3 regions of the Gordonia sp. 852002-51296_SCH5728562-b genome follow, and region 1 is predicted to be linked to each of the others. Evidence: predicted binding sites of a transcription regulator. Region 1 holds the regulator's gene; each other region holds the start of a gene.

What was found. The regulator LexA, encoded in region 1, represses DNA repair genes until DNA is damaged. The targets are predictions, from matches to a motif close to CGAACANNTGTTCG.
Region 2: the regulator LexA is predicted to act here: its motif matches at 3,228-3,241, upstream of cofD (2-phospho-L-lactate transferase).
Region 3: the regulator LexA is predicted to act here: its motif matches at 2,027-2,040, upstream of A5766_RS12460 (HNH endonuclease signature motif containing protein).

Annotation. Positions count from the first base shown of each region.
Region 1 is NZ_LZMI01000003.1:20,077-30,376, forward strand. Features, by position in the region: gene A5766_RS00490 (PTS fructose transporter subunit IIABC) at 1-741, opposite strand, end outside; gene A5766_RS00495 (1-phosphofructokinase family hexose kinase) at 843-1,808, opposite strand; gene A5766_RS00500 (DeoR/GlpR family DNA-binding transcription regulator) at 1,805-2,575, opposite strand; gene ptsP (phosphoenolpyruvate--protein phosphotransferase) at 2,864-4,579, shown strand; gene lexA (transcriptional repressor LexA) at 4,625-5,365, opposite strand; gene A5766_RS24810 (LysM peptidoglycan-binding domain-containing protein) at 5,590-6,216, shown strand; gene nrdR (transcriptional regulator NrdR) at 6,361-6,921, shown strand; gene hrpA (ATP-dependent RNA helicase HrpA) at 6,895-10,300, opposite strand, start outside.
Region 2 is NZ_LZMI01000054.1:32,196-42,495, forward strand. Features, by position in the region: gene manA (mannose-6-phosphate isomerase, class I) at 1-160, opposite strand, end outside; gene A5766_RS09125 (hypothetical protein) at 160-1,281, opposite strand; gene A5766_RS09130 (DUF3499 domain-containing protein) at 1,357-1,845, opposite strand; gene A5766_RS09135 (metallopeptidase family protein) at 2,061-2,537, shown strand; gene A5766_RS24670 (WhiB family transcriptional regulator) at 2,637-2,891, opposite strand; gene cofD (2-phospho-L-lactate transferase) at 3,489-4,535, shown strand; gene A5766_RS09150 (coenzyme F420-0:L-glutamate ligase) at 4,532-5,911, shown strand; gene A5766_RS09155 (NUDIX hydrolase) at 5,908-6,486, shown strand; gene glgC (glucose-1-phosphate adenylyltransferase) at 6,511-7,725, opposite strand; gene glgA (glycogen synthase) at 7,839-9,005, shown strand; gene A5766_RS09170 (putative RNA methyltransferase) at 8,984-9,898, opposite strand; gene A5766_RS09175 (DUF3117 domain-containing protein) at 9,895-10,062, opposite strand; gene A5766_RS09180 (DivIVA domain-containing protein) at 10,178-10,300, opposite strand, start outside.
Region 3 is NZ_LZMI01000065.1:71,667-81,966, reverse strand. Features, by position in the region: gene A5766_RS12460 (HNH endonuclease signature motif containing protein) at 27-1,955, opposite strand; gene A5766_RS12455 (hypothetical protein) at 2,295-2,780, opposite strand; gene A5766_RS12450 (hypothetical protein) at 2,860-3,339, opposite strand; gene A5766_RS12445 (aldehyde dehydrogenase family protein) at 3,946-5,442, opposite strand; gene A5766_RS12440 (purine-cytosine permease family protein) at 5,776-7,197, shown strand; gene A5766_RS12435 (GMC family oxidoreductase) at 7,194-8,762, shown strand; gene A5766_RS12430 (APC family permease) at 8,743-10,300, opposite strand, start outside.

The DNA.
Region 1 (10,300 bases):
GGCGCCTGCGATGACGTCGGGGGTGAACGGCGTGGTGCCCGACGAGCCCTGCGGCTCGACATGGAAGTCGACGCCTGCCCGCTCCGCGGCGTACTTGAGCGCGTCCGCTGCCATGTAGGTGTGTGCGATGCCGGTGGGGCACGCGGTGATCGCGACGATCGAGGGGCGCTTCTGCGAATCGGAACCCCCTAGTGTCTTCGCGGTCTTCGTGCCTGCTGCCGGGACTGCGGCAGCGGCGGCCGCGCCCGCAGCAGGCGCGGCGGATGTCGACGTGGAGCCTGCCGGCGCAGGGTTGATGGCTTCATCCACCAGTTCGACGACGCGCTCGTCACTCGGCGCCTCGCGGAGGGCGGCGACGAAGTCGGGACGCACGAGCGCTCGCGCGAGCGAGCTCAGCAGCTTCATGTGGTCGGAGGCAGCGCCCTCGGGTGCCGCGATGAGGAACACCAGGTCGGCCGGGCCGTCGGGTGCGCCGAAGTCGACCTTGTTCGACAGCCGCGCGAAGGCAAGGCTGGCGGTGGTGACCGATGCGGCGCGTGCGTGAGGAATCGCGATCCCACCGGGTAGCCCGGTTGCCGACTTCGCCTCGCGGGCCAGTGCGGCGCGGCTCAGTTCGGACGGATCGGTCGTGCGCCCGGCCTCGCCGAGATTCTCGGCGAGATAGGTGATGACGGCGGCGGGATCACTGCCTGCGTCGACATCGAGATGCACCGTCGCTGCGGTGATGATGTTGTCGGACATGGGTTTTCCTTCGATTTCTGTGTGGTCCGGAGAGCGAGTGTTCCGGTTCTGGTCGGTGAGCGTCGTGGCGATTCGTGTACAGGAACTGGAGGCTGTGGGGGTCACGTGATCGGGGCGGCTCCTGAGAGTTCGACGACATCGACCGAGTCGACGTCGACCTGTGCCGGAAGTGGCGGCTGCGTCCCTGCCAGCCCGGCGGCCGCCGAGCCGTAGGCGACTGCCGTGCGGAGACGATCGGGTTCGGAGGCGCCCGCCGTGTACGCGATGAGGTACCCGGCCAGCGATGCGTCGCCTGCTCCGACGGTGCTGCGCGGCACGATCGGCGGGGGAGTGGCCAGCCAGCTACCCTCAGCGGTCGTGAGTACCGCACCCGCCGCACCGAGGGTCGCGAGTACCGCTCCCTGCGTGGTGGCGATCAGCGTTCGCGATGCCGTCACGACCGGCAGGTAGTCGCCCGAGGCGACGGCAGCGGCCAGTTCGGCAGGGTCGATACCACTGACCTCGGCGAGTTCTTCGTCGTTGGGTTTGATCAGGTCGACGGGACCCGACATCGCCGCGCCCAGGGGTGCGCCCGACGTGTCGATCGCCACGCGGCGTCCGCTGTCGACGAGGCGGTCGGAGATGCGGCGATACCAGTCGTCGGGAACTCCCGGCGGAATCGAGCCACACAGCGCCACCCACGACGCGTCCTCGGCGCCCTCGAGTACGAGCGCTGTCAGTTCGTCGAGTTCTGCAGGCGTGAGGGTGTGACCGGGCGCATTGATCTTCGTGGTCGTCCCGTCGTTCTCGGCCACCGTGATATTGGTTCGGATCTGACCGTCGATGTCGACCGTGCGGTACGGCAGTGCGACGGCGTCGAGGGCCGTGAGCAGCGGGTCGTCGGCGTGCGCGGGTAGTACCGCGACGGTGGGGATGCCGGCTTCCGCGACGACGCGGGACACGTTGACGCCCTTGCCGCCGGGCTCGACCCGGGTGGAGGTACTGCGTTGCACCTCGCCCCGCATCAACGGTCCTGTGATCTCCAGGGTGCGGTCGAGACTCGGGTTGGCTGTGACTGTGAGGATCATGCGATCACGACCTCGATGCCGTGTGCCGAGAGCGCCGCCGAGAACTCGGGGTCGATGCCGTCGTCGGTGATCAGGACGTCCACCTCGTCGAGCGGAGCGAACGAGCTGAAGTCCTCGCGACCCATCTTCGACGAGTCGGCCAGCACCACGACGCGCTGCGCGGCAGCCACGATGGCCGACTTGACCGAGGCTTCTTCCGCGTCGGGGGTGGACAGGCCGTGGCCCTCACTGATCCCATTCGTGCCGACGAAGGCAACAGATGCCCGCATCTTTCCGAGTGCTGCGACGGTCTCGGCGCCGACCGCAGCCTGCGTGAGCCCACGGACCCGACCGCCGACCATGAGCAGGGTGGCCCGTTCGTGTGCGGTGAGGGCCTGCCCGAGCTGGAGGCTCGTCGAGATCACCGTGAGCCTGCGATCGGCGGGCAGCAGCTTGGCGGCCTGGTAGGTAGTGGTTCCGGCATCGAAGATGACCGATCCACCGTCCGAGGGCAGAAACCGAATCGCAGCGCGGGCGATCGCTGCCTTCTCTGCGGTGTGGGAGGACTCGCGTTGGGCGAGTCCCAGCTCGTTGACTACCTCGACCGTCCCGGCCTTGACTGCTCCGCCGTGGACGCGCTGCACGCTACCGCTGCGCTCGAGCACTGCGAGGTCGCGGCGCACGGTTTCACTCGTCACGTCGAACCTGTCGGCGAGAGCTGTCACGGATGCGCGACCGTGCGCGCGCACCTGATCGGCTATTGCTCGCTGTCGCTCTTCGGCGTACACCTGTCGACTCCGATCTGTGGTGTGTGGCTCACCTTCCGGCGAACCATCTGTGGGGTCTGTGTTCTGTGGATCTGGCTTCTGCGGATCTGTGTTCTGTCGGATCTGTGTTCTGTGGATCACCGCGTGATTGGTTCTGTGTGGGATTCGATGTTGATATATCTGTGTTTACGCCCGTGTGTGTTGACAAGTCAAGCGTTTCGAGTAACTTTGATCACAGAAATTCACGACGCCGGGTATTCCTCACAGATCACCGCACCCGGCCGATCGACCCGGAAGGCAGCAGACGCAATGGAGAATCACCTGGTAACGGAGAATCGGGTCACCATGAACGGTCAGGGAGAGTTGACGGGAACACCCGTCGTCGCGGGGTTTGCCTACGGGCCGGTGTTGTGGCCGGGTGGGCGCGTCGAGTACGACGAGACGTCACTCGGCACTGATCGCGTCCTCGCCGAGGGCGAGCGGGACACGGAGTCGGAACGTCTCGTCGCCGCCGCGGCAGTCGTCGCGGGCAGACTGCGTGATCGCGCATCACACGCGTCGGGAGCTGCGGCCGAGGTTCTTGCCGCGACCGCCGGGTTGGCCGAGGATCGGGGATGGATCGGTGCGGCAAAGTCCCGTGTCGCGAAGGGGGCGTCGGCACCTGCTGCCGCAGTCGCGGCCACGGCGCAGTTCTCCGAGATGTTCGCCAAACTCGGCGGGTTGATGGCAGAGCGGATCACCGACCTCAACGACGTGCGTGACCGGGTGGTCGCCGAGTTGCTCGGCCGGCCGGAGCCGGGAATTCCGACGCCGAGCCAACCGTCGATCCTCTTCGCGGACGACCTCGCTCCCGCGGATACCGCGGGGCTCGATCCCGCTGTGATCGTCGGGCTGGCCACGCGTCTCGGCGGACCGACCAGTCATACCGCCATCATCGCGCGTCAATTGGGCATCCCGTGCGTGGTCGCCGTGGCTCGATTGAGTGAGATCACCAGCGGCACAATGGTTTTGCTCGACGGCGGTGCGGGGTCGATCACCGTCGAACCGGAGGAGTCCGAGGCGCGCGAACTCGTCGAGCGCAGTGTTGCGGAGGCAGCGCTTGTTGCTGCGTGGCGTGGCCCTGGCCGGACTGCTGACGGCACCGACGTCGCCATCCTGGCGAATGTCGCCGATGGTGTGTCGGCGCGTCGCGCGGCCGATGCGCCGGTCGAGGGGATCGGGCTGTTCCGCACCGAGTTGGCATTTCTCGACCGGGCAGAGGAACCCGATGTCGACGAGCAGACACGTCTGTACCGCGACGTGTTCGAGGCGTTCGCGGGCCAAAAAGTCGTCATCAGAACGCTCGACGCCGGCTCGGACAAGCCGCTGGCCTTCATCGAGCACCCGGACGAGGCGAACCCCGCACTCGGCGTGCGCGGTAACAGAATCGGCGATGACCACCCCGAAATCGTGCGAACTCAACTCGACGCGATCGCGCGCGCGGCAGAAGCATCCGGCACGACGCCGTGGGTCATGGCACCGATGATCGCCACGGCCGCAGAGGCTGCACAGTTCGCCGATCTCGTCCGTCAGCGTGGTCTGACGGCCGGCGTGATGATCGAGATCCCTGCAGCGGCAATTCTGGCGCCGGCGATCCTGGCCGAGGTCGACTTCGTGTCGATCGGAACCAACGACCTCACGCAGTACACGATGGCCGCCGACCGGATGTCGGCAGAACTTGCCGAACTGACCGACCCGTGGCAACCCGCGGTGCTCGCACTCATCTCGCAGGTCGCGACCGCCGGCGCCCAGCAGGGCAAACCCGTCGGCGTCTGTGGTGAGGCCGCGGCCGACCCGTCGCTCGCGTGTGTGCTCGTCGGACTGGGAGTCACCTCGCTGTCGGCGGCTCCGGCGGCGACAGCAGCAGTCGGGGCGAAGCTGTCGACGGTGACCATGGAGCAGTGCCGAGCCGCGGCCGCTGCCGCGCTTGCCACCTCGAGTCCGGCACTCGCCCGACGTGCCGCAGCCGAAAAACTCGACCACTGATACAGACCCCGCTGGTCAATGACCTGCGGGGCCCGGTTCAGCGCATCACACCCGGCGCATGACCGTCACGACCTTGCCGAGGATGGCGGCGTCGTCGCCGGGGATCGGATCGAAGAGCGGGTTGTGCGGCATCAGCCAGACGTGGCCGTCTTTGCGTTTGAAGGTCTTCACCGTCGCCTCGCCGTCGATCATCGCTGCGACGATGTCGCCGTTGTCGGCGACATTCTGCTGACGTACGACAACCCAGTCGCCGTCGCAGATCGCGGCGTCGATCATCGATTCGCCGACGACGCGCAGCAGGAACAACGAGCCCTCACCGACGAGCTCACGCGGGAGCGGGAAGACGTCTTCGACCGCCTCCTCCGCGAGAATCGGACCGCCCGCCGCGATACGGCCGAGTACCGGAACGAACGTGGGGGTCGGGAGATCTCCGTTGATGGCATCGGAGTGATGTGCATCGGGAGCCTCGGAGACGTTGACCGCTCGCGGACGGTTGGCGTCGCGCTTCAGCAGGCCCTTGCGCTCGAGAGTGCGCAACTGGTGTGCCACTGATGAGGTGGACGTGAGGCCGACGGCGTCGCCGATCTCTCGGATGCTCGGCGGATATCCACGCTCGCGTACCGACTTTCGGATCACATCGAGGACGCCACGCTGGCGATCGGTGAGTGTTGCCTCGGCGACGGCCGGATGGATCGGTGTCTCCTCGCCGCCTCCGCTCTTCTTGCCTTCGACGCTGCGACCGTTGCCCTTGGGCGACGTCGGGCTGCGTCGTGACTTCTCTGTCATCGGTTCCGTCCTTCCTGATGTTGATGCGGCTGCTGTTGTGAACCGGCTGCTGTTGTGGAGCAGGTGGTGGGGTGCGTCTTTCATCCATCGTCTGGCGCCGACAGTAGCGGAGGCCACTGACAACATCAAACATTTGTTCGACGTGTCGCAGGACTTTGTCGGACCCCTCTGGTAGAACTCGAACATCAGTGCATCGAACGCTTGATCGACCATTGGAGGTAGCGATGACCAGCTTGATGACCAACCCGGTGACCCGCACGATTCCCAGCCCGTCGAGTGCATCCGCGGCAACACCGCCGACCACCCGATCTGCAACGCCCCGACCTGCGTCGACGACGCGTTCTCGAGTTCACCGCGCCACGGTGGTCAGTGGACGCGCATCGTCGAATGCCGTGCGTAGCGAAGAGCTGCGTGTGGCGGGACATGTTCGAACAAGTGAGGTCCGACGGGCCGGCGCGGACGTCTCGCCGCAGCGCCGACGTCGGATTGCGTTCGATCACGGCACCTCTACACGTCCGGCAGGCACGCGATGCGCCGGTGGCGTCGGCGAGATGGTGGCTGCCCGTCGCCGGCGCGCAGCGGTCTTGGCGGTGCTCGCCGGAGTCGGGTTGGCGCTGACCGTGTGGGTCGTCGGGACCGTCGGTGCCGACTACCAGCGGGCGAGCATGCCGTCGTCGACCTCCACGCAGGTGGTCCACGTGCGTTCCGGTGAATCGCTGAGCTCGATCGCGGCGCGGGTCGCGCCCGATATGCCGCGTCAGACCGTCATCGACGAGATCATCGACCTCAACGATCTGCCGTCGAGCGGGCTGCGCGTTGGCCAACCGCTTGTCACACCCGCGTACCGCTGAGCGCTGGCGGTATTCTCGATGTCACAGGGTCCAGTCGGAAACCGACACGGTCACCGCTGCGGTCTCGCTTCCGCCGGTCGTCAGACGATCGGACCAAGCCAGATCGACGGAGCCGCTGCGTCCCGCGATTCGCACGAGGACTACATGCGCTGCCCGTTTTGTAAGAACGAAGACACCAAGGTCGTCGATTCGCGTGTCGCCGATGAGGGGCAGGCGATCCGCCGACGTCGCGCGTGCAGCGAATGTGGGCGACGTTTCTCCACGGTTGAGAGTGCTGTTCTGGCAGTCGTGAAGCGCAACGGAGTGACGGAGCCGTTCAGCAGAGAAAAGGTGATGCGCGGGGTGCGCCGCGCGTGCCAGGGACGTCACGTGAACGAAGACGATCTCGCGCAGTTGGCTCAGCAGGTCGAAGACGCGGTGAGATCGTCGGGTTCCGCTGAGATCCCCAGCAACGAGGTGGGTCTGGCCATTCTCGGCCCGCTGCGCGACCTCGACGAGGTGGCATATCTACGTTTTGCCTCGGTCTATCGCTCGTTCGATTCGCTCGAAGACTTCCAGCGTGAGATCGACGACCTCCGGGGCAACCTCACCGGATCCCACGAAGGCGCAGACGACCTCGACACACCCGCCACCCGCGACGACACTGTCGATGCTGCGTCGAGTTCAGCGCGTCCGGTGTCAACCGAGTCGGTCAAGAGCTCGTAGCGCGCGCTTCTCCGAAATGGGGTAGGCGGTCCCGAGCTTCTGGGCGAAGAGGCTGACCCGAAGTTCCTCGACAATCCACTGCGCTTCCTCGCTGACGGTGTCTCGGCGCGATTCGGGAAGCTGTGTCAGGCGCTGGTTCCAGCGCTCGGTGACTCTGTCGATGGCGGCCATTCCATCGCGGTCGCGAGTGGCCGCGGCAGGAAGTTGCTCGAGACGCTGCCGTGCGGCGGTCAGGTATCGCGGAACGTGCTGCAGGTGTTCGCGTGCCGTGGCCAGGACGAATCCATCGAAGACCAGGTTGTTGAACTGTTCGGCGACGTCGTCGCACGCTGTCTGACCCGAGTGGCGGTCGATCTCGGCACGTAGGGGAGCCACCTCGCGCAAGACCTCGACGGCGAGCGCGAAGTACTCCGGCGCCGCCGCTGAGATACGCGGCCGGAGCGCCGAGACGAGTTCTTCGAAGGCCGACGGCGTGCGGATCGAGCCGAGATCGACTGCTGCGGGCGCGATGTCGCGAATCGCCCTGCGGGTGCAGTCGGAATACAGCGCGTCGGGCGACTCGTAGGGACTCTGACTCAGTGCCAGTCGATCCGCCGGGTCGAGTCCTGCGCTGATCTTGCGCGAGAGTGGCGCGATCGCGTGGTCGAGCAGTTCGATGACGGCACCGTGCAGTTGCACACGTCGCTGTGCGTCCGACGTCGCGAGCGTCCGTGCCACCCCACGGTTGCGCTCTCCGTCGACGACCTCGAGTGACGGATAGCGTGTGATCTGTTGTCCGGCAACGGTATCGACGTTCGACTCGGCGAGTGTTCCGATTCCGTCTGTCGTCCACGTCGTGTACACCCGACGCGGCGTCGGCGCGGGCGCGTCACCCTCGATGCGTCGGCGGAGGTCGGCAAGGGACTTGCCGGTGGCGACCGACTCCTCGCGCTCGTCGATTACGACGAAGTTCATCCGAAGGTAGGCGGGGAGTCTCTCGGGAGCGAAGTCGTCAGCCGCAATCGTCTGCCCGGTGATCGTCGACAGTTCACGCGCGAGGCCCGTGATAAGCGGCTCGCGGCGTGGGGTGAGGCGAGACAGAGCGAGATCGGCGAATCGTCCGGCGGGGGCCATCGTTTTGCGGATGGTCTTGGGCAGTGTCTTGATCAACTCGGTGGCGAGTTCGCTGCGCATTCCCGGGACCAGCCAGTCAAAGCCAGCAGGACGCACGTGCCGCAACAGTGGACGCGGAATGAGTACGGACACACCGTCATCGGGCGCGCCGGGCTCGAATCGGTAGCGCAGGCGGTAGCGGGTATCGCCCTGTTGCCACTCGCCGGGATAGTCGGCATCGGCGACGTGGACGTCGGCGGCGACGTCCTCCGGGGTGAGGTCGAGCAGCGCCTGGTCGGCTCTGCGCGCCTTCTTCCACCAGGTGTCGAAGTGGCGTGCCGAGGTGACCTCGGCGCCGATGCGATGGTCGTAAAAGTCGAACAGTTGGTCTTCGGTGATCACCACGTCGCGGCGTCGTGCGCGGTGTTCGACTTCGGCGGCGTCGGACAGCAGCGCCCGATTGCGTTCGAAGAACGGATGATTCGTCTTCCAATCGCCTTCGACGAGGGCGTGCCGGATGAACATGTCGCGCGCCGCCGCGGGGTCGATGGGGCCGTAGTCGACGCGGCGTCGGGCCACCAACGGGACGCCGTAGAGCGTCGCACGTTCGTATGCCATCGTCGCACCGCGCTTCGACGACCAGTGCGGCTCGCTGTATGTGCGTTTGACCAGGTCGCCTGCGAGTCGTTCGGCCCACAGCGGGTCGATTCCCGCGACGGTGTGCGCGAAAAGTCGTGACGTTTCCAGGATCTCGGCGGCCATCAGGAACGCGGGCGGCTTCTTGGAGAGTGACGAGCCGGGGAAGATCATCAGGGTCGTGTTGCGTGCGCCCGTGTACTCCCGACCCTCGGCGTTGCGCGCGGCGATGTTGCTCAGGAGCCCGGACAGTATCGCCTGGTGGATCGCATCGGTGTGGTGTGACACCTCAGGCTCGCCGGAATTCTTCGACGCCCCAGACTCTTTTGATGTTCCAGACTCTTTCGATGTTCCGGCGTCGTTCGTCGACCAGCCGAGATCGTCGACGATGCGCCGTAGCTGTCGGTGCAGATCCTGCCATTCGCGGATGCGGAGGTAGTGGAGGAACTCGCGCTCGCAGGTGCGGCGGAACTGGTTGCCGGACAGTTCCTGTCGTTTCTCCTGAAGGTAGCGCCACAGTGCGAGGTAACCCATGAAGTCGGACCCTGGCACGACGAACCGCTTGTGTGCAGCGTCGGCAGCCTCGCGATGATCGCCGGGCCGCTCACGAACGTCGGGAATCGACAGCGCGGCGGCGATGACCAGAACGTCGGCGAGACAACCGGATTCGTGCCCGGCGATCAGCATGCGCGCGACCCTCGGCTCGACCGGGATGCGCGACATCGTGCGTCCGACAGGCGTCAATCGCGGTGTGGTGTCGGTCTTGTCGGTCGTCGTGATCGCACCGAGCTCGGTGAGAACTCCGATGCCGTCGCGGATTCCGCGCGCGTCGGGAGGTTGGACGAAGGGGAAGTCGGCGATGTCGCCGAGCCGCAGCGACGCCATCTGCAAGATGACCGAGGCAAGGTCGGTGCGGAGGATCTCGGGGTCGGTGAAGGCGGGGCGGGCGTCGAAGTCGGCCTCGCTGTACAGGCGGATGCAGATGCCGGGGGCAACTCGCCCGCACCGCCCGGCGCGCTGGCGGGCGCTCGCCTGCGAGATCGGTTCGACCGGAAGTCGATGGATCTTGGTGCGCGCCGAGTATCGCGAGATACGTGCGGTACCCGTGTCGATGACGTAGCGGATGCCCGGGACGGTCAGCGAGGTCTCGGCGACGTTGGTGGACAACACGATTCGATTGCCACGCGACGGTGTGAACACCTTCTGTTGTTCGGCGATCGACAATCGTGCGTACAGCGGAACCACCTCGGCACCCGCCGCGACGCGTCGGGACAGCGAGTCCGCCGCCTCACGGATGTCACGTTCGGTGGGCAGAAACACCAGGATGTCGCCACCGGCGTTGCTGCGCCCCCACAACTCGTCGATGGCGGCGTCGATGCCCTGGATCTGGTCGAGGTCGGCGTGCTCGCCGCCACCGCGTTCGTCACCGGTGTCGGGGCCGTCGGAGGAGACGAGCGGGCGGTAGCGGACGTCGACGGGGTACGCCCGCCCCGACACCTCGAGGACGGGGACCTCGGCGTCGGGTGTCGTGAAATGCCGCGCAAATCTGTCGGGTTCGATCGTCGCCGACGTGATGATGAGCTTGAGGTCGGGGCGACGGGGGAGCAGTCGGTGCAGGTAGCCGAGGATGAAATCGATGTTGAGGCTTCGT
Region 2 (10,300 bases), on a different contig from region 1:
CACCGTCGCTGCCGAGGACCGTCGCAGGTCCCTCGGTGTGTGCGCCGAACCAGAGTTCGGCCTCCGGGTGCGGCGAGGGAACCGGCTTCTGCCGCAGCGACGCGATAGCCGTTCGCGATCCCCAGGCGTACGGGCGGACCACTCCGTCCAGCAGTTTCATCAGTCTCCGATTCCGGTCAGGCGCAGATACACCGCGGCGATGTCGACGCGTAACGCGAGAAGCACGTAGCCGACGAGGTCGGCGGGTCCGTCTGCGAGGTCCTCCGGCCCGACAGGCCCAGCCGGGTGCGCCGCGGGATCGGCATCGTCGACCTCGCCGAACACCGCTTCCGCATCCGGAATACCGACGATCCTGCGCTCGGCAAACCACTGCCTCGACGCCGTCGTGACCGCGAGCACGCGCGGCGGTTCGGCTGCCAATGGACCGTCGATCTGCGGGTCGTGGAAGATCGAGTCGACGGCGGACGCGCCCGAAGCACTCCAAGACTGCAGCGAAATACTCGCGACGGCATCGATATCGGCTGTAGCGCAGACCTTTCCGGACAACGCGAGAAGTGAGTTGGCGTTCCGTGCGGCGACCACCGACGCAGCCGGACTGTCGCCCGTCCACACAACTCGACGATCTGACAGTCGAGCTGCCAGCAGTTTGGCGCGGTTGTGGAACGTCTCGCGGGCGGGATGATCTGTCGCCGCCTCGTCGTCGAGTGCGTCGGCAATGTCGCCCACGAGCGGCGCCGGACCGGTGAACCGCACATCGGAGAGCGATGCGAATACCGCCAACAGCGCCGCGACGTACGCCGCGAATCGGAACCGCGGATCGACGCGAAGACGAGGCGAAAGGTCAATTCCACTGCCGCCCAGCGCATCTCCCAACGGCCCCTCGATGGGTGCTGCGACGACGACCTCTGCGCGTCGACGCCGCGCCCGTGCCGCGGCATCCGCGAGTGCCATGTCGGCCGCGTCGTCGCCCGCGACGACAACCACATCGAGTGGACCAACCCAGCCCGGCAGAGCGGGCGCGGAGACGATCGGCACATCGACGCGGGTGGCGGCGCAGGCCACGACGAGCGCGACGGCGTCGCGGGCGACGCTCGACACGCCGTGCACGATGACAACACTTCGGGGCCGCAGCGCCGCCAACGGTTCGAGGACGCCCTCACGCATGGCTTCGGCAACGGCACGCACCTGCGCACCCGTCAACGCCGCCGCCTGCAGCAGACCCTCGGAGTCGCCCGCAATCAGATCGTCGACATCATCGAGGTCGGCGGTATCTGTACGCATAGGGTCAGCCTAGCGACGCATGGCGTTGCTGCCCACACACAGCCATATTCTGACCCACCAGATCTCGCGGGCGCGTCAGTCGACCGGGTCGGGCAACACACGAAGATGCCCACGCCTGCCGGGGCGCGGCTTCACCGCGCCGCTTCGGCGAGCAGCGTCGGCCCCGGAACGCACATCGGGACCCGAACGCACATCGGTCGTCGACGTACCCGCACGATGACGACCCGCGTGAACGTCGTCGAACGCCTCCTGGTCGAAACCGGGCGCGCGTCCCACAGCACCTGCGATTCCGCGTGCACCGACCTCACGCACGGCCTCGGCAAGGGCGGTCAGTTCGTAGTCTTCGGCGACCGGCGCCGAGAATCCCCGCTCACTGCGCAGCATCTCCCACCCGCGCGGCACCGTGATGCGGCGCGCGTGCTCGTCACACAGATCCCATGAGTGCGGCTCATCCGACGTGGCGAGAGGACCGATGACCGCCGTCGACTCGGCGTACACAAAGGTCAGGGTCGCCACCGCCGACCGGGAGCAAGCCGGGCGGCAGCATTGTCGGGGAAGCTTCACAGCAGAAAGGTTAGTCCCACGCCCCGGCGAACGGTGAGGCGACACGCGGCGCGGGGTCGGACACGCGGCCCGGGCCCGACACGCGGCACCCATCTCCGACGCGACAGCGGACGGTGGAGACTTACAATCTCGGCATGCGTATCGAACGGCGGCGCGCCACGCGCGATCGAAGCCAGGCTTCGCCGGTGCGCTCCTCGGAGAACCGGGTGTCCGATATGCGGCTCTCGGCCGTCCGCGCGGCGCGTCGAGCACGTCGCGACCGACGAGGCCGGGGTCTGCGCTCACCGCTGCTGCCGCAGGGAGTGCCGGCGTGGCGCAGCAAGTCGGACGAATTCGACACGGTCGTCCTCGAGGCGTTCGCGGAGATAGATGCACGTTGGCACGATCAACTCTCGGGACTCGACATCGCTGTCGACGAGATTCCGCGTCTTCTCCCGCGTGACCCGGAAACCGTTCAGTGGCCCGACGAGGTGACAGCCGACGGCGCCGTTCCGCTTGCGCGGTTGATGCCCGCAGGGGTCGATGTACACGGAGCGCCGACCAGGGCGCAGATCATCCTCTTCCGCCGGCCACTGGAGAGCAGGGCGAAGAAGGGCGAGGACCTACTCGACCTCGTTCACGAAGTCTTGGTACAGCAGGTCGCGACACACCTCGGACTCGACGAGGACATCATCGACCAAGGACCCGAGTAACCGAACTCGACCGGTCTACCGGCAGACGGTGTCACCAAAGATCGGGCCACCAGAGGACCGGGCCATCAGAGGACGGGGCTACCGGGGTGCGACCGATCGTCAGATGATGCCGCGCTTGAGGCGTCGACGCTCACGCTCGGAGAGTCCGCCCCAGATTCCGAAACGCTCGTCATTGTTCAAGGCGTACTCGAGGCACTCGGCCTTCACCTCGCAGCCCTGGCAGATGCGCTTCGCCTCTCGCGTGGAGCCACCCTTCTCCGGGAAGAAGGCCTCCGGATCGGTCTGCGCGCACAGCGCGCGATCTTGCCACTGATCTTCGATCTCGTCGAACAAGCCCTCGAAGTCGTTGGGCACCAAGGAAAGATGGCGCCGCTGCGAGTCCTCCTCAGCGCCGAGTGACACCTCAGGTGTCCCGATGAATGAATCATCAACGGGCCCAAGGGTTGTGAAATTCGCATCCCCACTCAACGGGGACGCGATCTCTGAATGTCCGTGTGGTTCAAGGGGATTGCCGATCGCGTTGTCGAATGCCATCGTCGGCGCCTCCTGCCTGGGAAGTCGTTGTTCTCTGTCGTCACGGCGGCGCGGCATCGGTGCCACACCACCACTCATACCCGTACATTCTCGATCTTCACCAAGTGTCCGGCGCGACCTGGCACCACCACGGTGTCGGATCAACCTTTCCGAATTCGAACACGTGATCGAACTTCGTTGCGATGCACCGATTCTCGATCTCGAACCAGAAATGACACTGATGTGATTAGACACGCAAGAGACGTGTCCGGTCAAGTTGAATCGAAATATTCCTTAATACCATCGACTGACAAAAACTCCCCGTAAGACACGAGTTGTGTTGCGGGGACACATCAATGTCACATCGGACGCGAATGGCGGGCGCAGCGTCGTGGTCCATGATATCGATTCGATCCGGACTCACTAGAGTGGGTCGTTGTGAAGGTGACGGTACTCGTCGGCGGTGTCGGCGGCGCACGATTTTTGTCCGGAGTTCGCGAACTGCTCGGTCCGACGCCGTTTCCCGACGCCGCGGGCGACGCGGCGTCGAGCAGCGGAAACGAGATCACCGCGGTGGTCAACGTCGGTGACGACGCGTGGATGCACGGCGTGCGCATCTGCCCCGATCTCGACACCTGTATGTACACGCTCGGCGGCGGAATCGACCCGGAGCGCAGTTGGGGTCGAGCCGACGAGTCGTGGCACGCCAAGGAGGAACTGGCCGCCTACGGCGCAGATCCCGACTGGTTCGGACTCGGCGACCGCGACCTTGCGACGCATCTGATCCGCACCCAGATGCTCGACGCCGGATACCGGCTCTCCGATGTCACCGCCGCGCTGTGTCGGCGTTGGCAGCCCGGCGTGCGACTGCTTCCCGCCACCGACGAACGTCACGAGACACACGTCGTCGTCTCCAAACCCGATGGGCGCGAAGGCGAGCGCGTCGCGATCCACTTCCAGGAGTGGTGGGTTCGTCATCGTGCGCAGATCCCGACGTTCGGGTTCGCGCAGGTCGGGTCCGACGACACCGCGCCCGCACCGGGTGTGGCCGAAGCGATTGCAGACGCCGACATCGTCCTGCTCGCACCGAGCAATCCCGTCGTCAGCATCGGCGCGATCGTCAGCGTCCCCGGCATCCGAAGCGCGTTGCGCACAACGTCGGCACCCGTGGTCGGCATCTCCCCGGTGATCGACAATCGACCGCTGCGGGGAATGGCCGACGAGTGCCTGTCGGTCATCGGCGTCGAGTCCTCCGCAGAGGCGATCGCCGCCCACTACGGGGCCCGCAGTGGCAACGGAATCCTCGACGGATGGCTGATCGCCGAGGGCGACACCGCAGACGTCGACGGCATCGCCATCGGAACGGCACCACTGCTGATGAGCGACCCACAGACGACCGCCGTGATGGTCCGTGACGCATGCGCCCTCGTCGGCGTCGACATTCCGCACCCCGCCCGCCCCGACGCCACCGGAGACGCCCGATGACGGCCGACGACAGCGCGGCATCGCAAGTCGGGGTCCTCCGCGACCACCGCGCCCCCGCGGCTCTGGAGATCATCCCGGTCACCGGTCTGCCCGAGTTCGACGCCACCACCGACCTCGCAGCGGAGATCACACGCCGCGCCCCGTGGTTGCGTAACGACGACGTCGTCGTCGTCACCAGCAAGGTCTTCTCCAAGACCGAGGGTCGGATGATTCCGGCACCCACCGATCCCGACGAGCGTGATGCCCTGCGGCGCAGGCTCATCGACGCCGAGTCGGTGCGCGTCCTCGCGCGCAAGAACCGCACGTTGATCACCGAGAACAAACTCGGCCTCGTGCAAGCCGCTGCGGGCGTCGACGGCTCCAATGTGCCCACCGACCAGATCGCCCTGCTCCCCGAGGACCCCGACGGCAGCGCACGACTGTTGCGCGAAGCCATCGCGAGACTCACGGGTCACCACGTCGCGGTCATCGTCACCGACACGATGGGCCGCGCCTGGCGTACCGGTCAGACCGACGTCGCCATCGGCGCGTCGGGAATCGCCGTGAGCCACCCCTACGAGGGAGGCGAGGATTCGTACGGCAACCCGTTGATCGTCACCGACATCGCCGTTGCCGACGAGATCGCCTCTGCCGCAGACCTGGTGAAGGGAAAGCTCGACGGCGTACCGGTCGCGGTGGTGCGGGGGCTTCGCGTGCACGACGACGGCTCGTCGGCGGCCCAGCTCGTCCGACCGGCCGATGAGGACCTGTTCCGCCTCGGGACCGCCGAGGCGATCGACCAGGGCAGGATCGAGGCGATCAGAACCCGGCGATCGATCCGGTCGTTCTCAGAAGAACCCGTTGCGCCCGAAGATCTCCGAGCCGCATTCGCCGACGCGTTGACCGCGCCTGCGCCCCACCACACGCATCCGTTCCGCTTCGTCTGGGTACGGTCACGCGAGCGTCGTGTCCGCCTCCTCGATGCGATGGGTGACGCGTGGCGGGCCGACCTCTCGTCGGACGACAAGTCACCGGAGTCGATCGCCAAGCGCGTGGGGCGCGGCCAGATACTCTACGACGCACCGGAACTGGTGATCCCGATGCTCACCGGCGACGGAGCGCACACCTACCCCGACTCACGTCGCAACGCCGCAGAGCACACGATGTTCACCGTCGCCGCGGGCGGCGCGGTCGCGAGCCTGCTCGTCGCGCTGTCTGCCCGCGGACTCGGCAGTTGCTGGGTCGGGTCGACGATCTTCGCGCCGGATGTGGTGCGTCGCGAGCTCGACGTCGACCCATCGTGGGAACCGTTGGGCGCCATCGCCATCGGGCACCCCGCCGAGCCACAGCAGCTACGCGAGCCGGCCCCGACCGACAAGTGGGTGATCGAGCGATGAGCGCTGATTCCCTGCACTCGTCGGCCGTCGAACTTCTTCGGTCATGGAATACCCAGGCGCCCGAACAGGATTCGCTGCGCCACGCCTATCTCGCATTCCTCGACGCGCAGCCGGACGCGTGTCTACGACGCAGCGTGCCCGGACATGTCACCGCGTCGACGATCGTGTTCGACGCCACGCACACCCACGTCCTGCTGACGCTGCATCCGCGTGTGGGCAAATGGATTCAGCTCGGTGGGCACTGCGAGGAATCCGACAACTCGATCGCCGACGCCGCACTGCGCGAAGCACGCGAGGAGTCGGGAATCGACGACCTCACGCTCGGCGCATTGGCGCAACTCCACACCCATCCCATCACCTGCTCGCTCGGCGTGCCGACCCGACACCTCGACGTCCGCTTCGCCGCGGTCGCGCCGCCGCAACCGGGTGGCAAGCTGCCGCACTTCGACATCAGCTCGGAGTCGGACGACCTGCGCTGGTGGCCCGTGGACGCGCTGCCCCACGACGACGGCACCGAGATCGAATCCCTCGTCACCGCCGCGCTGGCTCAGCTCGCTGCCCGACAGCAGGGTTGAGAGCGCCCTGCCGCGGGCGTGCGCTCAGATGCGGATGCCCTTGCCGACGGTGACCACCTCGCCGTTGCTGACGGCGAAGCGGTCGCGGTCGGCCGCGAGGTCGACGCCGACCTGCCCGCCGTCGGAGACGACGACGTTCTTGTCGAGAATCGCATGCCGCACAACGGCGCCCTTGCCGATCCGCACGCCGGGCATCAACACACTGCCCTCGACGATCGCGCCGTCTTCGACGTGCACGTTCGCAGAGATGACCGACTGCGAGACCGTCCCACCCGAGATGATGCTGCCGCCGCCGACGACGGAATCCTGCGCGGAGCCACCCTGTACGAACTTGGCGGGCGGAACGTTCAGCGACTCGGCACGTATCGGCCAGTTCTGGTTGTACAGATTGAAGACCGGGTGCACCGACACAAGATCCATGTGGGCGTCGTAGAACGCGTCGAGCGTTCCGACGTCACGCCAGTAGCCCTTGTCGCGTTCGGTGGCCCCGGGAACCTCGTTGTCCTTGAAGTCGTAGACATAGGCCGCCTTGCGGTCGACGAAGCTCGGGATGATGTCGCCACCCATGTCGTGATCGGAGTCGGCATCGGCCGCGTCCTTGATGATCGCCTCGACGAGCGCATCCGTCGTGAACACGTAGTTGCCCATCGACGCAAAGGTGACGTCCGGATCGTCAGGCGTCCCGGGCGGATCGCTCGGCTTCTCCAGGAAGCGCGTGATCTTGCCCGAGTCGTCGGAGTCGATGACACCGAAGGCCGACGCCTCGACGCGCGGCACCCGAATGCCTGCGACGGTCACTTCGGCACCGGACGCGATGTGAGCCTCGACCATCTGCGACGGATCCATCCGGTACACGTGATCGGCACCGAACACGACGATGTACTCCGGCTGTTCGTCGAAGATCAGGTTCAGCGACTGGTAGATCGCGTCGGCACTGCCCGTGTACCACCTGGGACCGAGACGCTGCTGCGCCGGGACGGGCGTGATGTACTCGCCATGAAATCCTGATGTCCACCAGGTTTGCGAGATGTGACGGTCGAGTGAGTGCGACTTGTACTGTGTCAGCACACAGATTCGCTCATACCCCGCGTTGACCAGATTCGAGAGCACGAAGTCGATCAGCCGGTACGCACCGCCGAACGGTACGGCGGGTTTGGCGCGGTCCTTGGTCAACGGGTACAGGCGTTTTCCCTCGCCACCGGCGAGGACGATTCCGAGAACGTGCGGCTGCGATCTCACACTCCCAACTTAACCGCCAACCACCAGTGGGGCCATACGAATCGCGGGTCCGTTCTCGAGCGATTCCACATGTGAATGGCGAACTCCGACGCATGGCGCTAGCGTCAGGACCCATGAGGGTGGCGATGATGACGCGGGAGTATCCACCCGAGGTCTACGGCGGTGCGGGAGTTCATGTCACCGAACTGGTCCGGCATCTCCGAAGTCTCGTCACCGTCGACGTGCACTGCATGGGCGTCCCCCGAGACGACGCCTTCGTCTACTCCCCCGACCCCGCACTGGCCGACGCCAATCCGGCGCTGTCGATGCTCTCGACGGATCTTCGGATGACGCAGGGAGCGGCAGGCGCCGACATCGCGCACTCGCACACCTGGTACACCGGTACCGCCGGGCATCTCGCCGCTCGCCTGTACGACATTCCACACATCCTGACCGCCCACTCCCTCGAACCGTTGCGGCCCTGGAAGGCCGAGCAACTCGGCGGTGGCTATCAGGTGTCGAGTTGGTCGGAACGCAACGCCGTCGAGTACGCCGATGCCGTCATCGCGGTGAGTTCGGGCATGCGCGCCGACGTGGTGAACGCCTACCCGCGGTTGGATCCTGAGCGAGTTCACGTGGTGCGCAACGGAATCGACACGACGCTGTGGTATCCGGTCGAAGAGCCGTACAACCAGGAGTCGACACTGGTGCGCCTGGGAATCGACCCGTCGCGTCCCGTCGTCGCGTTCGTCGGGCGCATCACGCGCCAGAAGGGCGTCGGACATCTCATCGCCGCCGCACATCATTTCGATCCGGCGATCCAGCTCGTCTTGTGTGCAGGCGCGCCCGACACACCAGAGATCGCAGCGCAGACCGAGGCCGCCGTGGCCGAGCTCGCCGCCGCGCGAGACGGAGTCCATTGGGTGCGAGAGATGCTGCCGCTACCTCGTATCCGCGAGATCCTCACCGCGGCAGATGTTTTCGTGTGCCCATCGGTGTACGAGCCGCTCGGAATCGTCAACCTCGAGGCGATGGCGTGCCAGACGGCTGTTGTCGCGTCGGCCGTCGGCGGAATCCCGGAAGTGGTGCGCGACAACGTCACCGGACAACTCGTTCCCTACGACCCCACCGATGCCGTCGGCTTCGAACGCGGAATCGCCGAGGCCGTCAACGACGTCGTGGGCGATCCGGCGGCAGCCACCGCGATGGGTAGCGCAGGACGCGAGCGCGCCGAATCCGAGTTCTCGTGGGACTCCATCGCCGAACAGACACTCGACGTCTACCGGTCGACGCTGGCCTGACACACCGTGACCGTCACGGCGACGGTGACCGGGGTGGTCGACGATCCCGGCGCGAATGCGTGTGCGGCACGCTCGATCTCGTCACGATCGCGATGGAAGGCCGTCGGACCCATGGCCACGAGGTCGGCGATCGTCGACGCCGGCACGTCACGGCGGTCGCGAATCACCGTGTGCTCGACGATATTGAAACGCTCACCGACTGCGGCGGAGATGGCGTCGGACTTGTCGGCAGCGACCGACAGCATCGACATCGGCTCGATCAGCTCGCCGAGGTGATCGGGCGCCGGCGTGACGATGATCCACCGCCCACCGCGGCGCAGAATGCGCGCGGTCTCGTCGACGTTGCGCGGCGCGAACACCGACAGCACGACGTCGGCGCAGTCGTCGACGAACGGGAGATCGCGCCAGACGTCGGCGACGACGGCACCGCCGGGAATCCTACGCGTCAACGCGCGGGCACAGTATTTCGAGAGATCGACACCAACACGGCGAGAGTGCTCGACGCCGCCCAGCGCGGCCGAGAGGTAGTGTCCCGGTCCGGCACCCAGATCGATGATCACCGGTGCATCCGTGTGCACCTGCATGCCGGGAACTAATGCTGCTGCGGCCTGGGCGACCGCGTTCACGACAGGATCGAGAACACCTGCGTCGTGGACTCGCAGGCGTGCCGACACCATGTCGGCGGTGTCGGACTTGAGCGAACCGGATCGGCCGCCGAGCAACGATACGTAGCCCTGCTTGGCGATGTCGAACGAGTGTCGGAGCGGGCAGAACAGGCGCCTGCCGGGTTCATCGACGGTGAGACGCTCTCCGCAGACCGGGCAGCGGAGCAGGTCGGCGATGTCGGCGACGGATCCCGCACGTCCTGGCTGCGCCCGTGGCTCCTGAGTCAGCCGGTGACCCCGCGCAGCTCTTCACCCAGCGCCGCGGCTTCGTCTGCGGTCAGTTCGACGACGAGACGGCCGCCACCCTCGATAGGAATGCGGACAACGATCCCACGCCCCTCCTTGGCTGCTTCCAGGGGTCCATCCCCAGTACGTGGCTTCATCGCCGCCATTTCGCAAACTCCCTTCAGAGTTCTCCTCGCCGTGGTGGATCCGACGACAGCGCACGGCTGCCGTGTCAATGATACGTGTTCACTGAATCGGCCCGACCGACGGACGCGCAAACGGTTAGTCGAGGTCGTCCTGCGACGTCGAATCCCCCGCACGCGCGGCGTGCGTGGAGTCGTAGACCGACCCGCTCTCGGCCGACACCGGTTCGGCGGCGTCGCGCGCCTGCAGGGTGAGCACCAC
Region 3 (10,300 bases), on a different contig from region 1:
AGGATTGGCGGCGACGCCGCAGCCAGTCAGGCTGCGTCAGACAGCGGCGGGTCGACGCCGCCAGGCGAGTCGGGTGCGGCCGGCGGGTCCGGTTCAGGTGACGCGCCGGGGTCGGATGGCCCGCCGGGGTCCGTCGGCGGGTCCGGGTCGAGTTGGAGTGGTCTGGGTGGGTTCCACGTGAAGTCGACGCGCTTCTCGCGGGCCGGGGTGTCGTCGGTGAGCATGCTCGCCACCAGTCGCAGTTCGACGCCGGTGAAGATCTGCTCATACGCGCTCGGCGTATCCGTTTTCCGGCGTGGCGATACAGCAGCGCCGCCAACGCTGGGTTCGCCTGCGCCGGTCATGCCGCTCGAACTCGCACCGCCGGCCGTTGTAATTCCTGCAGGATGCCCGGTGGTGTCGGTCGCGGTGTGTTCGGCGTTGATCTGCTCGGTGCCGGTGTGCGCGGTGCCGGTGTGCTCGGAGGCGAGGTAGTCGCGGAAGTCGGCGGCCACGTCGGCCATTCGGTTCACATGTTCACGATTGGGTGGCATGCCGGGACTGGCGTTCAACCGCCACGCCACTCGTCCGGTGTCGGGACCGTCGGTGATCATTCGCGTTGTGTACTGGCCGATATTCGGTCCGACCTTGCTGTTGTGCACGTCGCATGCGGGCACCAGTTGGTCGATATCGGTGAGTCCACCCTTCGCCCAGTCCTTGGCGGCGTGATGCATCTGTACTCGCGACGCGGGTTGGGTACAACCCGGTGCTGAACACATCCCGCCGCCATCGGAGGCGAACGAGGCGAAGCGTTGTCCGAGGGTGGCGATCCTTTTCGATCGACCCAAATACAGTGGCACGCTGGTGTGTTCGGCGAACACTGCGAGGAATGGCTGCGCGCCGCTGGTGGCAGCCATCTCGATCAGATCCTTGATCGGCAGTAGCGCTCCGGAGGCGGTCTGCGCCAAACCAGCCTGCTGCTCGAGTTCGGTGAGACTGGTTTTGACGATCACCTGGATCGGCAGCCCGCGATGAGACTTGCCGAGCATGCCGGAGTCGAGCACACGAGCCAGCAGCGCAGAGAAGGCGTCATGATTGCGTTGCGCTGCCGATCGCTCGTCACGTTGTGCCGCTGCGCGGAGCAGGTCGGGATCAGCCGAACCGACAGGTCCTGACGGCGAGTCGGGATCATCGGGATTGTTCATACCGGGTTTGCCCCACGCATCCAGCACCGCATCCAGACGCGCGCGTGCGGCCGGATCGAGATCGGCGGTCAGCCGTGACATCAGTTGCGCATCTTGCCGATTCACCCAGAACGCACGACGACGCTTGCGGTCTTTGGCGTCTGTCAGTGAGCCGTCGGGATCGAGATGGGCCAACAATCGTGCCCCGAGACTGCTGATTTCAGCCGGAGTGTATGAAGTCGCATAATCTGCCATCTGCACCTCGGCTGCCGCACGCGTCTCTGCGGGAACGGCGCGAGGGATCTTGTTGAGCACATCGATGACGGCCCGTGCATGTGCGGGCGCCACCAATCCCTGCGCCACACGCTCGGCCAGGGTTGGACACTTCGGGGCCACTCGCTCACCCAGTATCGAGGTGAACGTGCCGGTTTCGGCGATCAGCCAATACCTGGCCGCAGGGTCACCGACGTGCAGATGACTGGCCAAAAACCCACTTAGATTGCGGTAGCCCAGCCTACGGTCGGCACTGCGATCAGACACCTCGACCACCAGACGGTCGGTCACAGCTCCCGAGGTGCGCCGAGCCAGCCGCTCGGCAACCTGCGCAGCTTCTACGAGGACTCCGTCCGACAGCGCCGACGCATCAACCTCAGCCAACGTGTCCAAGGCTGCTGACAGACGTGACAGTTGCTCAGCCACCGCGGCATCGGCCGAACCTGGCACGGTTGAAGCCAAAGCGGAAGGCGTGCTGAGGTTTTCGTCGATCTGCTCGTCGTGAAATTCTGTGGCCATCTGTTCTCACCCCCGCCCGTGAGTATCCGTTACAGAGAATCGGCTGCCGAGATCGAGCCGATCAGCCTCTTCGAATATGTGTTCTATGCTACCTGACGAAACGGGCATCCGCCAGGAGAATCCGAACAGTCTTTCGATGAGAGACGGTGTCCTCTTCGGGTGTGATCTCATCTCCCAGAACACCGCGGAGACGCTTCAGCTCGCAAGTCCCCGCACGGCTGTGGCGCGACTACAGAGCGTCGCGAACAGGCCAAGCTGAGCGAACGGGGTGCGGCAGAACCGTTGCATCGCCTTACGTCCCAACCTGCTTACACTCAATTGTCACGTCGAGCTGGGGAGTCATCCGGTCGGAGCTTCATCGTTTCCGGTGGGCCGCAGCGCATACGACGGGGGCACCGTGCCGTTTTTGTAGTAGTAGAACCAAATGTCGGCTGCTTCGGCAGCAGCGAAGACCTCGTTCGGATAGACCCGCGTCGGGTACTCACCCACGTGGATGGTCACTGATGGTGGCGACGTCAAGTCCGCTGCCGGTGGCCGCCCTACCGTGAATAGTCCCGTACGGCCTTGTCCGCCCGGTAGTCGAACCTCGACAGTCATTTCCTGAGCGCTGCCGCCCACTTGTAGAAAAGCTGTCTTGGCGTCATCGATTTCTGCGTCGGTGAAGTCTTGTTGCCAACCGGGACGGGGCAGCCGCCACATGACTCGTGCGTAACGCGTTCGACCATCGAGCGCATCGAGCGGCGTACGAAACGAGTAGAGCGTCTCGTTCGGTCCCAACCACATCTCGTAATCCATCGCGTTGACCACGTGCGTCGGAACTGCCATGGCTAACTCACCTACCCCTCACCGCTCCCGATTTCAAACGCGACGCTGCGCTCGTGTGCGGATTTTTATCCTGCGCTGTCTAGTCGGATGAGGATTCGCCGCTTGTGAACGGGCGCAGCACATAGGAGTCGGGGACAGTGTCGTGCGTGTAGTAGTAGAAGCAGAGGTTTGCTGCTTCGGTGGCATCGAAGACTTCGTTTGGGTACACGAGTGTGGTGTGGTCGGCAACTGCAATCGTTATTGACGGGGGGCTGGTTGTGTCCGCAGCAGGGGGTCGTCCAACGGTGAACAGTCCCTCGATCCCGCGTCCCCCTCGGAAGCGAACTTCCACTGTCATTGCGGATGCGCTGCCTGCCACTTGCAGGAATGCTTCCTTTGCGTATTCGATATCGGTCTGAGTGAAGTCCTCCGACCAGCCGGGGTGGGGCAGCTTACAGATGAGTTCGGTGTATAGCTTGTGGCCATCAAACTGTTGCAGAGGTATGAGAAAGGACCCCAAGTCATCGTCAGGACCGATAAAGGACCTTAGTCCTGGGCTGTCGATCAGATGTGTCTGCATTGCCGAATTCAGCCTTCTCCCTTTTCGCCTGGAACCTCGATGTCTCGAATCCTAGTGACCTTTACCGTACGGCCGTCGGGGAGCTTCACTTCAGCGGGAGCACCGCCTTTTGCCTTGTCATCGAATGTGCGTTGACGCCTAGGTCTTGTGGCGTTGTCGGCACTGAAGTGTCTTGGGTCTGGTGGAGACCGTGATCTCACCGGGAGGACGGATATGGGAGCACCACGGAAGTTCGATCAGTAGACCCGTGAGCCGGCGGTTCGGATGTATCACGACCGTTTGAAGGAGGCGGCCGAGTCGAAACTCGGCGCCAGTAAGCACGTTGGTGGCCTGTTCGACGTCAAACTGCGACGTTGCCCAACTGGATCGAGAAAGACGCCTGCTGGATTCAGGGCCGGGCGCGCAGACGGTCGCCGAGCATGAAGCCGAGGTCCACCGGACTTCGGCGTCAATTTGCCGAATTGCCAAGAACTAATGAGATTGTGAAGACTGCTTCAGCGCTTTTCGCAGCGGCGGAGATCGACCGCGGACTGCGGTGATCGAGGACACAACACACGGTGCCCTTGGCTCCGTCGGGCTGTGTCAGCTACCTCGCGGACGTTATTCTCAGCCGCGCGCGATCCACGTCGTCTTGAGTCCGGTGAACTTCTCGATCGCGTGGACCGACAGGTCCGAACCGAACCCCGATGCCCCGAAGCCGCCGAAAGGTGTTCCGGGAGAAAGGGCGTCGACAGTGTTGATCGAGACGGTTCCGGCGTGCAGATTGTCCGACATCCGCAGTGCGCGATCGAGATTCGAGGTCCATGCCGATGCTGCAAGCCCGAACGGAGTGTCATTGGCCAGGGCGACTGCCTCGTCCTCGGAATCGAACGCGATCACCGCCAGCACCGGGCCGAAGATCTCGTCGGTCATCACCGCCGAATCGGCGGGAAGGTCGACGACGACGGTGGGCTCCATGAAGCACCCGACGTCGCCGATTCGGTTGCCGCCAAGTGCTATTCGTCCGTCTTCGCGCGCCTGATCGACGAAGCCGAGGACGAGGTCGAGTTGCTTGCGCGTCACCATGGCGCCCGTTGTCGACGCCGGGTCGAGCGGGTCGCCAGGCAAGTAAGCCCCAGCCTTCTCGACAACCTTGTCGACGAATTCGTCGAGTATTTCGCGCTGCACCAGAAGTCGGCTGTTGGCAGAGCAGACCTCGCCCTGATTGCCGAAGATGCCGAAACAGGCCATCTCTGCGGCGGCGTCGAGGTCGGCGCAGTCGGCGAACACCAGGTTGGGGCTCTTGCCGCCACACTCGAGCCAGACCTGCTTCATGTTCGATTCTGCGCTGTAGGCCAAGAACTTCTTTCCGACCTCCGTGGAGCCGGTGAATGTCAGGCACTGCACGTCGGAGTGGAGTCCGAGCGCACGACCGGCGTCGGCGCCCAGGCCCGGCACGACGTTGAAGACGCCGGGTGGGATCCCGGCTTCGACCGCGATCTCGGCCAAGCGCAGAGCCGAAAGCGGGCTTTCCTCAGCAGGTTTGAGGACGACGGTGTTGCCCGCGGCCAGTGCGGGTGCGACCTTCCATGCTGCGATGTCGAGCGGAAAGTTCCAGGGCACAACTGCGCCGACGACGCCGAGCGGTACCCGGCGAACCATGGCGACGCTGCCGTCGGCGGTCGGGGGCAACTCGCCCGGGATCTTGTCGGCCACCTCGCCGTAGAACCGGAAAACGGCTGCGGCGCCGGGGACTTCGACCTCGTACGAATCGCGGATCGCCTTGCCCATCTCCAGCGTCACGAGCGTCGCGAGTTCCTCGGCATGCTGTTCGATCAGGGTGGCGAAGCGGATGAGTACCGTCCCGCGCTCGCCGGCGGACAGCTTCGACCAGCGCCCGTCGTCGAAGGCTCGACGCGCAGCGGCGACGGCGACGTCGACGTCCTCGGCGTTGCAGGCGGCGACGGAGGCGAGCACGGTGTCCGTCGCAGGGTTCACGACGTCGAAGGTCGTGCCGGACTGTGCGGAGAGCCACTGGCCATCGATGAACGCCTGGGAGCAGAACGCGATCTCGCCTGCGCGCGCGGACCAGTCGATCGAGGTGAGGTCGGGTAGATCGGTCATGACTCTATCGTGACGGGAAATCGTGAAGCGCGATAGATCAGGCAGCGCCGATTTATCTGACGTTCTACATCGGTCTGGTCGATGTAAGGGGGCGCCGACGTGGTACGGCTGCCCGTCAGCGCCGAGAACGTATAGCGCAACGAGGTCATCTGTTCTCTAGATGTAAAAGTCCGGAACTTTCTGTTTTCCCGGTGATGCTGATCGCCTCGATACTTGCTGAACAGCCCCGACGCCGTGGCCGTGGCTCGCTCCGAACCGCACACCGTGACACCCGCCAGACACACGCGCACAGGCCGATCCAGTGCCGCCCACACAGAGCAGAGGTATCTCCCGATGAACACGTCAACCCAGCCGTCGACGGGCGCAGCGCCGTCGGTGGAGCGCCGCACCATCGACCACATTCCGCACGACGAACGGCACGGCCGCGCGCGCGACATCTTCACCGTGTGGTTCGGCTCGAACATCATGCTGCTGACGATCATCACCGGAGCGCTGGCCACCACCGTGTTCGGGCTGCCCTTCTGGGCGGGCGCGATCGCAGTCGTCGCTGGCAATCTCGTGGGCGGTGTGGTCATGGCGCTGCACGCGGCGCAGGGCCCGCAGATGGGTGTACCCCAGATGCTCCAGACCCGAGCACAATTCGGTTCGCTGGGCAGCCTGCTCGTGGTGGTGCTCGTCGTCTTCATGTATCTGGGATTCTTCGCGTCGAACGCGGTGCTCGGCGGCAAAGCCTTCGCCGAAGTGACCGGGCTGCCGGACAACTGGGCGATCTTCATCATCGGTGCCATCAGCGTCGTCGTGACGATGATCGGCTACAAGCTGATTCACTCCATGGCGGCTGTGCTGTCGGTGGTCGCGGGCCTGGCGCTCCTCCTCGCGTTCGTCTGGATGATCGGTGTCAATGGGTTGCCGACGGATACCTGGCACAGCAGCGGGTTCACCTGGGCAGGCTTCATGGCCACGTTCTCCGCAGCGGCGTTGTGGCAGATCGCCTACGCGCCCTACGTGTCGGACTACACGCGCTATCTGCCGCGCGACACCGGAGTGAAGACGGCCTTCTGGGCAACCTATGCGGGATGTGTTCTCGGGTCGGTACTTCCGATGCTGCTCGGTGTGCTGATCGGCGCCGCTCTGCCCGACTCCGACACCCTCGCGGGCATGGGAACGTTGACCCATGGGATCTCCACGGGGCTGTTCCTCGTCTTCGCCGTCGGTATCAGCGTCACCAACGGCATGAACCTCTACTGTGGCGCGCTCTCCACGATCACAGTGGGACAGAACATCTTTCCTCGATGGCGAGCACAGGCGACGAGCCGTGCAGTCATCGCGCTCGTGCTGTTCGCCATCGCGATGCTGCCTGCTCTGCTCAGTGCAGACGACTTCCTGGCCAACTACGCCAACTTCTTGGCCCTGCTCCTCTGCGTCCTGATTCCCTGGACCGCAGTCAATCTCGTCGACTACTACCTCCTACGCCACGGCGAGTACGACATCGAATCACTCTTTCGTCGCGACGGCGGTGTCTACGGTCGATTCAACTGGATCGCCATTGCGTGCTACGTGATCGGTATCGGAGTTCAGATTCCGTTCCTCTCGACGACTCTGTGGACCGGTCCGTTGGCGAAAGAGATTGGCGGCGTCGATATCTCGTGGATTGTCGGGCTCGCTGTCATCTGCCCGCTCTACTACGTCCTGATGGCCACCCGTAAGAGCGAGGCGCCGGCGAGCGCGAACCTGGCGTCAGAGCCGGCGGCATGAGCAATCCTGACAACCCCGGTTCTCCTGACAAGTCCAGTGCTCCTGACTATCTCGTCGTAGGAGGCGGCACGGCAGGCTGCATCGTGGCGGCTCGTCTGAGCGAGGACCCCGCGGTGACGGTCACGGTCCTCGAGGCCGGCCCGAGTGACGAGCACGAGCCCCGCGCCCGCTCGATTCGACGGTGGGCGGAGATGCTCGAGAGCGAGTACGACCAGGACTACCGCAGCGTGCCGCAGGAGCGTGGCAACTCCGGAATTCGTCAGGCGCGCATGCACATCCTCGGAGGCTGCGCGACGGCCAACACGATGATCACGTGGCGACCGCTGCGCGCAGACATCGACGAGTGGGTCGCGCTGGGGGCCGACGGTTGGGACGCCGATACGCTCGGCCGTTGTTTCGACAAGCTCGTCACCCCCATTGCGCCCGTCGCGGAAGCCGATCGCAATCCGTACGTCGCCGACGTCGTCGACGCTGCGCGCTGCGCTCTTGACCTGCCGGCTCGAGCCGGCTGGAACCACGACGCCGACTTCGCGAACACGGGGGAGGGTGCCGGATTCTTCGACATCGGCTACACCCCCGAATCCAACCTGCGATCGTCGACCTCGGTGCACTATTTGCACCCCGTACTCGCCGAGCGATCCAATCTGACTGTGCTGCACCATGAACTGGCCAGTTCGATCATCTTCGACGGCGACCGCGCCGTCGGAGTGCGGACCATCGCGCGAGACGGTAGCGAGAACGATCACCTCGCCTCGCGTGAAGTCATTGTCTGCGCGGGTGCGATCGCTTCACCCGCACTGCTGCAGCGCTCAGGAATCGGTCCGAGCGACGTGCTCACCCGGGCGGGAGTGCCGGTGCGCGTCGTCGCACCCGGCGTCGGTGAGAACCTCATGGATCACGCCGAAGGTCTCATCGTGTGGGAGACCGATCGCGACGTGCCGTCGACGTGCGCCACGGGGTGGGATGCGGGCGCTGCGCTGCGCGTCGACGAATCGAGCCCCGCCCGTCCCGACGTGCTCATGCATTTCCCGGTCGAGGCCGTCGCAGATCATGCCGTCAGCTACGGCGTCGACATGCCTGACCGGATCATCTCGATCGCGCCGAACGTGGCCAAACCGCGCAGCCGCGGTCGGGTCCAGATCGTCGACGACGATCCGTCGACTCCACCGTCGATCGACTACCGGTACTTCACCGACCCCGACGGTGTGGACGAGGCGACGCTCGTGGCGGGCATTCGTGCCGCACGACGTATCGCGGCAACCGCACCGATGTCGAAGTGGGTTGTGCGCGAAGTGTTCCCGGGCGAGGCCCTGCAGTCCGACGACGAACTGTCGTCGGCACTGCGGGCCACGCATCAGACGGTCTACCACGTATCCGGAACCTGCAGGATGGGGTCGGACGACGACCCGATGGCCGTGCTGGACCCATCGCTGCGAGTCCGTGGGGTCAGCGGTCTGCGCGTCGTCGATGCCTCCGTCTTTCCCACGCTCACCTCGGTCAATCCTGTCGGCACCATCATGAGCGTTGCCGAACGCGCCGCAGAGATCATCGCTGCTCAACAGTGATCGGGTTGGTGCGTCGCGACCTTCGTGCGACGAGGTATCCGGCGGTGGCGATCAGTGTGAGCACGGCCAGAGTCCCGAGTGTGAACGCCTCGAAGCGGACGCGTGAGACCTTCCAGGTGTCGAGGAACGCGTAGTCGAGGCCGAACAGGCTCTCCAGGGTGCCAGGGAACACCGCGACCCAGACCCCGAGTGCCGCCCAGAATGTCGCGAGTCCCGCCGCGATGCCCATGCCGATGGTTCCGCCGGGGACGGCGTAGGGCCGCGGCGTGTTCGGATGGTTGATGCGCAGGCGGAATGCCGCGGGAAAGACGAAGAGGTAGGCGATCAGCGACGTCGAGATGGTGATGGTGAGCACCACCGTGAACGTGGCTGCGCTGTCACCGCCGGAGAAGACGACGCCGACGATCATGAACGCCAGGGCGATCACTCCGGTGAAGATGCCGACCCGAATCGGCGAACCCGTCTTGGCGTCGAACTTCGCGAAGTAGGGGAAGAATCCGCCGTCGCCGGCGGCCACCGCCAACGCGCGGTTCGCGGCCATCGCCCAGGTGGCGCCGGTGATTCCGAGCGCGATGATGAACGCGATCACCGCAACCTTCACGAGGATCGACGCCGCTGACCCGTAGACACCGAAGACGGTGTCGAGTGCAGCCATGAAACCGCCGATGCCGGTGATCTTGTCGCTCGGCAACACCAGCAGCAGGGCCAGTACCGGCAGCGCGTAGACCATCAAGCCGATGCATCCACTCATCGCGATACCGCGGGGCACGTCGCGCTGCGGATTCTGCATCTCGCCGCCTGCCTGACTGGGAACCTCGAAACCGACGAGGGAGAACAGGAGCAGCGGTACGAGCCCGAGGAAGCCGCCGAGCGTCGGCGACCAGGTGACCGAGCCGATTCCGTTGAACCCGTGCTGAATTCCGTAGATGACGGTCGTCACGAGGAACACGGCGGCCAGGATCAGCTTGAGGTAGGTCCCGAGTTGCAGCACTGCCCTCGCCCGGCGCATCGACAGCAGCGTCACTGCGACGGCTGCCACGACGAAGAGCGTCTTGAAGAGAAAGTCGCCCGCGGTGCCCGAACCGATCGGATGGATGAACGTGCTCCATGCTTCAGTGCTGATGAAGGCGAGCGACCCGCCGATCCACAACGGGTTGATCGACCAGTACATGACCGTGGCGATGGACGCGGGTAGACGGCCGAAGGCGCGCTTGACCCACTCGAACAGTCCGCCCTCGTCGGGAAATGCGCTACCCAGCTCCGAGGTGACGAGGCCGTACGGCACCATCCACAGCAGCGCCAACACGACGAGCCATGTGAAGGTCTCTCCGCCGAAAGACGAGATCTCGCCCACCATGTCGAGGCTGATCAGTGCCGACAGGATCATGATCGGAACATCGAAGCGACGCAACGAGTGTCGGAGGTTCGGCCCGCCTTGTCCGAGGTCGGGGTGAATCTGCCCGGGATGCGCCTGTGTGGGATGAGCCGGTGTGGAAGGTGCCTGGGCGGCGGGTGTCCGTCCCGGGTCGGAATGCGAG